DNA from 2 places in the Streptomyces sp. NPDC090021 genome. Region 2 is predicted to be linked to the other one. Evidence: riboswitches for the same ligand, from Rfam matches in the RefSeq annotation. Region 2 holds a riboswitch; the other holds the start of a gene.

Region 1 (4,412 bases), on a different contig from region 2:
GACCGGCCCCTTCGTCATGTCGTCCGACGGCCGTCGCAGGCGGCGCGGCGCCTCAGTTGTCGTACTCGTCCAGCGGCGGGCAGGAGCACACCAGGTTCCGGTCGCCGAAGGCACCGTCGATGCGGCGCACCGGCGGCCAGTACTTCTCGGCGGCCGTGACCCCACCGGGGAAGACGGCCTCGTCCCGGCTGTACGGGTGGTTCCACTCGCCGCCCAGCGCGGCGGCCGTGTGCGGGGCGTTGGCCAGCGGGTTGTCGTCGGCCGGCCACTCGCCGCCCGCGACCCGCTCGATCTCGCCGCGGATGGCGATCATCGCGTCGCAGAACCGGTCGATCTCGGTGAGGTCCTCCGACTCCGTCGGCTCGATCATCAGCGTGCCGGCGACCGGGAAGGACATCGTCGGCGCGTGGAATCCGTAGTCGATCAGACGCTTGGCGATGTCGTCCACGCTGACGCCCGTGGCCTTCGACAGCGGGCGCAGGTCGATGATGCACTCGTGCGCGACCAGGTTGCCCGGGCCGGTGTAGAGCACCGGGTAGTGCGGCTCCAGGCGCTTGGCGATGTAGTTGGCACCGAGCACCGCCACCTGGGTGGCGCGCTTGAGGCCCTCGCCGCCCATGAGGCGCACGTACGACCAGGAGATCGGCAGGATGCCGGCCGAGCCCCACGGAGCGGCCGAGATCGGGCCGACGCCCGTCTCCGGACCGGCGGTCGGCTGGAGGGGGTGGTTCGGCAGGTACGGGGCGAGGTGCGCCCGGACGCCGACCGGGCCGACGCCCGGGCCGCCGCCGCCGTGCGGGATGCAGAAGGTCTTGTGCAGGTTCAGGTGCGAGACGTCGCCGCCGAAGTGACCCGGCTTGGCCAGGCCCACCAGGGCGTTCAGGTTGGCACCGTCGACGTAGACCTGGCCGCCGGCCTCGTGCACCTGGGCGCAGATGTCGGCGACGTGCTCCTCGAACACACCGTGCGTGGACGGGTAGGTGATCATCAGCACGGCGAGCTCGTCGCGGTGCTGCTCGATCTTGGCGCGCAGGTCGTCCGCGTCCACCTCGCCGTCGTCGGCGGTCTTGACGACGACGACCTTCATACCGGCCATCACGGCGCTGGCGGCGTTGGTGCCGTGCGCGGAGGACGGGATCAGGCAGATGGTGCGCTGCTCGTCACCGTTGGCGCGGTGGTAGGCGCGCACGGCCAGCAGACCGGCGAGCTCGCCCTGGGAGCCGGCGTTCGGCTGGATGGAGACCTTGTCGTAGCCGGTGACCTCGCAGAGACGTTCCTCCAGCTCGTTGATGAGCGTGAGGTAGCCCTCGGCCTGCTCCGCCGGGGCGAAGGGGTGCAGCTGGCCGAACTCGGGCCAGGTCACCGGCTCCATCTCGGTGGTCGCGTTGAGCTTCATGGTGCAGGAGCCCAGCGGGATCATGCCGCGGTCCAGCGCGTAGTCCTTGTCCGAGAGCTTGCGCAGGTAGCGCAGCATCGCGGTCTCGGAGCGGTGCTGGTGGAAGACCGGGTGCGTCAGGTAGTCGTCCGAGCGCAGCAGGCCTTCGGGCAGGGTGTCGGCCGTGGACTCGTCGAGCGCCTCGATGTCGGCGGTGACGCCGAAGGCGGCCCAGACGGCCTCGATGTCGGCGCGCAGGGTGGTCTCGTCGCAGCTGATCGAGACGAGGTCGGCGTCGACCCGGTACAGGTTGACCCCGCCCTCGCGGGCGGCGGCGACGACCTCGGCCGCTCGGCCGGGAACCCGGGCGGTGACCGTGTCGAAGTAGGAGCCGTGCACCGTCTCCACCCCGCCTGCCTGCAGGCCCGCGGCGAGCAGCGTCGCGTAGCGGTGGGTCCGGCGGGCGATCGTCCGCAGGCCGTCCGGGCCGTGGTAGACGGCGTACATGCCGGCCATGACGGCGAGCAGCACCTGCGCGGTGCAGATGTTGCTGGTGGCCTTCTCGCGGCGGATGTGCTGCTCACGGGTCTGCAGGGCCAGGCGGTACGCCTTGTTGCCGTCCGCGTCCACCGAGACGCCGACGAGGCGGCCGGGCAGCGAGCGGGCGTGCTTGTCCTGGACGGCCATGTAGCCGGCGTGCGGTCCGCCGAAGCCCATCGGGACGCCGAAGCGCTGGGTGGTGCCGACGGCGATGTCCGCGCCGAGGGCGCCCGGGGACTCCAGCAGGGTCAGGGCGAGCAGGTCGGCCGAGACGGTGACGACGGCACCGAGCTCGTGCGCCTGGTCGATGACCGGCTTGATGTCCCGGACGGCGCCGGAGGCACCGGGGTACTGGAGCAGGACGCCGTAGACGCCGCGCTCGGCGATCTCGGCGGGGATGCCGTCGGAGAGGTCGGCGACGACGACCTCGATGCCGATCGGCTCGGCGCGGGTCTCGATGACGGCGACGGTCTGCGGCAGGGCGTCGGCGTCGACGAGGAAGACGTTGCCCTTGACCTTGCCCACACGGCGGGCCAGGGTCATGGCCTCGGCGGCAGCGGTGCCCTCGTCGAGCAGCGAGGCGCCGGAGGTCGGCAGGCCGGTGAGGTCGGCGACGACGGTCTGGAAGTTCAGGAGGGCCTCCAGGCGGCCCTGCGAGATCTCCGGCTGGTAGGGCGTGTACGCCGTGTACCAGGCCGGGTTCTCCATGACGTTGCGGAGGATGACCGGCGGGGTGAAGGTCCCGTAGTAGCCGAGACCGATCATGGAGGAGAGGACCTGGTTGCGGTCGGCGAGCGAGCGCAGCTCGGCGAGCACCTCGGCCTCGGTCCGCGCCTCGGGCAGGGCGAGGGCCTCGGCGGTCTTGATCACATCCGGTACCGCGGCGGCGGTCAGTTCGTCCAGGGAGCCGTAGCCCACCTGGGCGAGCATCTTCGCCTGCGCCTCGGCATCAGGGCCGATGTGGCGCTGTTCGAAGGGGATGCCTCGCTCCAGCTGGGAGAGCGGAATGCGGTTGGCGGTCATGTACGGAGGCCTCCTGGTCATATGACCTGCGAGGGGCACCACGGCGCGGGCACCCGGACGGCCTCCCCCTCTGTCATCTGCACCTGAGAGTTTCACCGGAAGTCGCGGGGGTCGCCCGCGGGATCCGGCTTTCACCGTCGGTGAGGAGGGGGACCGGCACTGCGCCCGGTACCCGCCCTGCTTTCCAGAGTGGCCTCGTCCGTGCGGTACGTATGCCTGAGAGATTCCGGGGAGGATTTGCTCCTTCGGCGCCTCCGTCTTGCTCACTCGGAGGACTCTCCCGCACAGGGTCGACAGCCGTCACCCAGACTACCAGCGGGGTTCAAGGGGCTCCCCGAGTGGCCTCCGCTGCGGAAATGCACTTCTGTAGTCATTGGGGAGCAGTTGCGACCATTTGGAGGGACCGTGCAGACCGACATCGATCCGCGCAGCCTGATCGGCCGCAAGGCGTTCGACCGCAACGGTGCCAAGATCGGCACCATCGACGAGGTCTACCTCGACGATGCCACGGGTGTCCCGGAATGGGCCGCCGTCCGCACCGGCCTGTTCGGCCGGGACGCCTTCGTCCCGCTGGAGCCGAGCGAGATGGTCGGCGAAACCCTGCGGGTGCCCTTCGAGCGCTCCCTCATCAAGGACGCACCGGATTTCGGCGTCGGCCGACACCTCTCTCCCGAGCAGGAACTCCAGCTCTACCACCACTACGGCCTGGACACGACCCTGCCGTCCGACTTCCACCGCGACTTCGGCCGCCTGGCGGGCGACGAGGGCTGAGTCCGCCCCGGGGCCCTCATCCGGAGGTGTCCCCCACCAGCGGCAGCGGGTCGGACGGCTCCAGGTCGGGGTCGTCCACCCGGAAGGTCCGTACCCGGCCGGGCTCCGATCCGGGCTGCTCGAACCGCACGGTCACCCTCCCGACCCCGCTGCCCTGCACCCATCCCGGCCCGTACAGGACGTGCCGTACGTCGCTCCCGGCCGCCCAGCGCCGCTCCGGAGCCTCCTGGGGCTCCCCGGGCGGCTCCGGTCTCTCCGGAGCCCCGGCGGCCCCGTCCGCCGCCTCCGGCTCGGCCCTCCCGACTGCGGCTCCCGTACGGTCCGCACCGCCGGCACCGCCCGCACCTCCGGCACCGCCCGCCGCGTCCGTACCGCCCGCCGCGTCCGCCACGTCCGATCCGGCGGCGAGCGACTGCGCGAAGAGGTCCTCCTGCGTGTAGTCGGCGAGCCCCGTCACCCCCACCCCGAGCAATCGCACCCCGCCCGTGGTGTCCACCGCCTCCAGCAGCCGCGCGACCGCCTCCCGCACCACTCCCGGATCGTCCGTGGGCCCCCGCAGGGTCTCGGACCGCGTCAGGGTGGAGAAGTCGTAGCGCCGCACCTTGAGCACGATCGTGCGCCCCGAGTGCCCGGAGTTCCGCAACCGCGTCACGCACCGGTCGGCGAGCCGCTGCACCTCGCCCCGGATCCGCACCCGGTCGTG
Region 2 (4,412 bases):
CGCGGCCAGGAAGTCCACCGGGTCGTCCTGCCAGTCGGGCTCGAAGAGCCGTACGCGGCCGCCGGTGGCGGGACCGTCGAGCGCGCTGCGCCCGGCGCGGCAGAGCTCCGCAACGGCCGGCGGGGGCAGCGGGACGCCGACGGCGCCCTCCGGATTGACCGCGATGCCGAGCTGCGGGGGCAGTCCGCGGGCGAACTCGACCGCCGGGGCCACCGCGAAGTCCATGCCGGGACCGACACAGGCGAGGAACTGGGCCTCGGAGCTGTAGACGGGCACGTACGCCGCCCCGCCGATGTCCATGGTGGGCAGGTCCAGGCCGGCCGCGTCGGGCCCGGCCGCGTCCGGGCCGCCGCCCGGCAGCGGCACCCACACCTGGCTGCGCCCGAGCACCTCCAGGATCCGGCCGCCGGCGTCCGGCTGCCCGAGCGCCGCCCCGAGCACCTGCTCCAGCTCATTCCCCGGCCAGCCGCTGCCCTGCATCCGCCCCTTGCCCCCGTCCGGTCCGTCGTTGCGCTCCCGCGCGTGTCGACCCGCAGGGTACCGGCCCCGGGGCGGGCGCCGCCGCCGGGGCTCCGGGTGAGGTCAGTCCCGGAAGCCGATGCCCGTCACGGCGGCGGCCGAGCGGCGGTCCAGCAGGGTCGCCGAGGCGCAGCCGGCGGGCGGGCGGCCCGCCTCGGCGTCGCGCAGCAGGCGGCCGACGGCGCCGCGGTGGCGGGCGAAGGCGTAGGCGGACACCCCGCGGCCCCGCGCGGCCTGCCCGGAGAGGGCCTCCTCGGGGCTGCTGTCCAGGAGGACGAGGTGCAGGGCCCGGCCCCGGCGGCGGGCGGCCGCGGCCAGCAGGGCGCGCACCCAGCTCTGGGTGCCGCAGTCGTGGACGACCACGGAGGCGCCGGAGCGCAGGATCCGGTACAGCCCCCAGTAGTGCGCGGCGCGCACCAGCGGGCGGTAGACCGCGTACGGCAGCGCGGCGGGCATCCGGCGCTCCCAGCGCTCCCGGGTGTCCTGGGAGTCGACCGCCCCGCCCTCCGGCGCGGCCCGCTTGATCAGCGTGCTCTTGCCGCCGCCGGGCAGCCCGGAGACCACGACGATGTCGCCCTCGGCGAAGCCGAGCCGCCGGGGTCCGGGCAGCGCCGGGCCACGCAGGTCGTGCACGAGGCCGATGCCGCCGTCGGCCGTCCGCCTGCGCTCACGCGCGCCGCGCCGCTGCGCCGGCACCGTGTCCACGGTTCCCGTCGTCGTCACCGGTCCGAATCTCCGCACAGTGCTCGCCTCCCCCGCATAGGGCCACCGGGGCCCTTCCCCACTGAGTGTAAAGAGACGGTAATCGGCATGTCCGGTTCCGCTCCGCCCGCTCGGACGGGCATACGAACTTTCGGACCCCGACCCCCGATCACGGACATGCCGTGCAATGATGTGCGCCATCTGGACCAACTGCATACCGGCCGCTTGAATCCGCGCGGGAGAGTCCCGGCACGCCGCAAGGCCGTGCTCGGGCGCCGAAGGAGCAAGAACCTCCCTTGAATCTCTCAGGCCCCGTACCGCGTGGATGAGGCAGATCTGAAAAGCGAGCTGCGCGGCAGCTCCACCCAAGGTGCAAGTCGGAGTGACCGGCGATCGGACAATCGGCGGAACTCTCGGCGAACCTCTCAGGTTCCGATGACAGATGGGGAGGAACGTCCTCGTCATGTCATGTCGATGCCCTGGGACCCGGGAGCCACACCCATGAGCACTGCCCCCCGCCTGACCGCCCTCGATGCGCTGCACCGCTCGCTCGGTGCGACCATGACCGATTTCGCGGGCTGGGACATGCCGCTGCGGTACGCCAGCGAGCGCGACGAGCACAACGCCGTCCGCACCAGGGCCGGTCTCTTCGACCTGTCCCACATGGGCGAGATCACGCTGACCGGCCCGGAGGCCGTCAAGGCCCTGGACTACGCGCTGGTCGGCAACATCTCGACCGTCGGCGTCGGCCGCGCCCGCTACACGCACATCTGCCAGGAGGACGGCGGGATCGTCGACGACCTGATCGTCTACCGCCTCGGCGAGACCGAGTACATGGTCGTCGCCAACGCCTCCAACGCCCAGGTGGTCCTCGACGCCCTGACCGAGCGCGCCGCGGGCTTCGACACCGAGGTCCGCGACGACCGCGACGCCTACGCGCTGATCGCGGTGCAGGGCCCGGAGTCCCCCGGCATCCTGGCCTCGCTCACCGACGCCGACCTGGACGGCCTGAAGTACTACGCCGGCCTGCCGGGCACCGTCGCGGGCGTGCCCGCGCTGATCGCGCGTACGGGCTACACCGGCGAGGACGGCTTCGAGCTGTTCGTCGCCCCCGAGCACGCCGTGGAGCTGTGGCAGGCGCTGACCAAGGCCGGCGAGGGCGTCGGCCTGGTCCCGGCCGGCCTGTCCTGCCGCGACACCCTGCGCCTGGAAGCGGGCATGCCGCTGTACGGGCACGAGCTGACCACCTCCCTGACCCCGTTCGACGCGGGTCTGGGCCGGGTGGTGAAGTTCGAGAAGGAGGGTGACTTCGTCGGCCGCGCCGCCCTGGAGGCCGCCGCCGAGAAGGCCGCGACCAAGGCGCCCCGCAAGCTGGTCGGCCTGATCGCCGAGGGCCGCCGCGTCCCGCGCGCCGGCTTCGCCGTCACCTTCGGCGGCGAGGTCGTCGGCGAGGTCACCTCGGGGGCCCCGTCCCCGACGCTGGGCAAGCCGATCGCCATGGCGTACGTGGACGCGGAGCACGCCGCGCCCGGCACCTCCGGCGTCGGCGTCGACATTCGCGGTACGCATGAGCCGTACGAGGTCGTGGCGCTGCCGTTCTACAAGCGGCAGAAGTAGCCCTCCGCGCACGACGTCCGCCGTCCGTGTACCGGTACGGCGCCGTCTCAGTACCCAAGACCGCAGTTCGTATCCACTCCCCCGCATCCAGGAGAATCAGGCCATGAGCAACCCCGAGAAGCTGCGTTACACCAAGGAGCACGAGTGGCTGTCGGACGTCGTGGACGGCGTCGCGACGGTCGGCATCACGGAGTTCGCGGCCAACGCGCTCGGTGACGTCGTCTACGCCCAGCTCCCCGAGGTCGGCGACACCGTGACCGAGGGCGAGACCTGCGGCGAGCTGGAGTCGACCAAGTCGGTCAGCGACCTGTACTCCCCGGTCTCCGGCGAGATCGTCGAGGCCAACCAGGACGTCGTCGACGACCCGGCGCTCGTGAACACCGCCCCGTTCGAGGGCGGCTGGCTGTTCAAGGTCCGTCTCTCCGAGGAGCCCAAGGACGCGCTCTCCTTCGAGGAGTACACCAAGCTCACCGCCGGTAACTGACCCCAGGGGACCCTGATGTCTGTACTGAACACCCCTCTCCACGAGCTCGACCCCGACGTCGCCGCCGCCGTCGACGCGGAGCTCGTGCGCCAGCAGTCCACCCTGGAGATGATCGCGTCGGAGAACTTCGCTCCGGTCGCCGTCATGGAGGCCCAGGGCTCGGTCCTCACCAACAAGTACGCCGAGGGCTACCCGGGCCGCCGCTACTACGGCGGCTGCGAGCACGTCGACGTGGTCGAGCAGATCGCGATCGACCGCATCAAGGCGCTGTTCGGCGCCGAGGCCGCGAACGTCCAGCCGCACTCCGGTGCGCAGGCGAACGCCGCCGCGATGTTCGCGCTGCTCAAGCCGGGCGACACGATCATGGGCCTCAACCTGGCCCACGGTGGTCACCTGACCCACGGCATGAAGATCAACTTCTCCGGCAAGCTCTACAACGTGGTCCCGTACCACGTGGACGAGTCCGGCGAGGTGGACATGTCCGAGGTCGAGCGCCTCGCCAAGGAGTCCAAGCCGCAGCTGATCGTCGCCGGCTGGTCCGCCTACCCGCGCCAGCTCGACTTCGCCGCCTTCCGCCGCATCGCGGACGAGGTCGGCGCGTACCTGATGGTCGACATGGCGCACTTCGCCGGCCTGGTCGCCGCGGGCCTGCACCCGAACCCGGTGCCGCACGCCCACGTCGTGACCACCACCACGCACAAGACCCTCGGCGGTCCGCGCGGCGGTGTCATCCTGTCGACGCAGGAACTGGCCAAGAAGATCAACTCCGCGGTCTTCCCCGGTCAGCAGGGCGGCCCGCTGGAGCACGTGATCGCGGCCAAGGCCGTCTCCTTCAAGGTCGCGGCCTCGCCCGAGTTCAAGGAGCGCCAGGAGCGCACCCTGGAGGGCGCGAAGATCCTCGCCGCCCGTCTGGTCCAGGACGACGTCAAGGCCGTGGGCGTGGACGTCCTCACCGGCGGCACCGACGTGCACCTGGTCCTGGTCGACCTGCGCAACTCCGAGCTGGACGGCCAGCAGGCCGAGGACCGCCTCCACGAGGTCGGCATCACGGTCAACCGCAACGCCATCCCGAACGACCCGCGGCCGCCGA

Evidence for each region. Region 2 has a riboswitch for glycine ahead of gcvT (glycine cleavage system aminomethyltransferase GcvT). Riboswitches for the same ligand answer to the same signal wherever they lie in the genome.
Region 1: another riboswitch for glycine. It lies ahead of gcvP (aminomethyl-transferring glycine dehydrogenase); the one in region 2 lies ahead of gcvT (glycine cleavage system aminomethyltransferase GcvT).

What each region holds. Positions count from the first base shown of each region.
Region 1 covers NZ_JBIVFO010000029.1:94,948-99,359, forward strand. The annotation lists gene gcvP (aminomethyl-transferring glycine dehydrogenase) at 53-2,938, opposite strand; glycine riboswitch at 3,133-3,231, opposite strand; gene ACIPXC_RS23320 (PRC-barrel domain-containing protein) at 3,344-3,709, shown strand; gene ACIPXC_RS23325 (DNA polymerase IV) at 3,726-4,412, opposite strand, start outside.
Region 2 covers NZ_JBIVFO010000053.1:32,684-37,095, reverse strand. The annotation lists gene ACIPXC_RS31370 (enhanced serine sensitivity protein SseB) at 1-480, opposite strand, end outside; gene ACIPXC_RS31365 (AAA family ATPase) at 583-1,242, opposite strand; glycine riboswitch at 1,448-1,551, shown strand; gene gcvT (glycine cleavage system aminomethyltransferase GcvT) at 1,723-2,838, shown strand; gene gcvH (glycine cleavage system protein GcvH) at 2,942-3,322, shown strand; gene glyA (serine hydroxymethyltransferase) at 3,338-4,412, shown strand, end outside.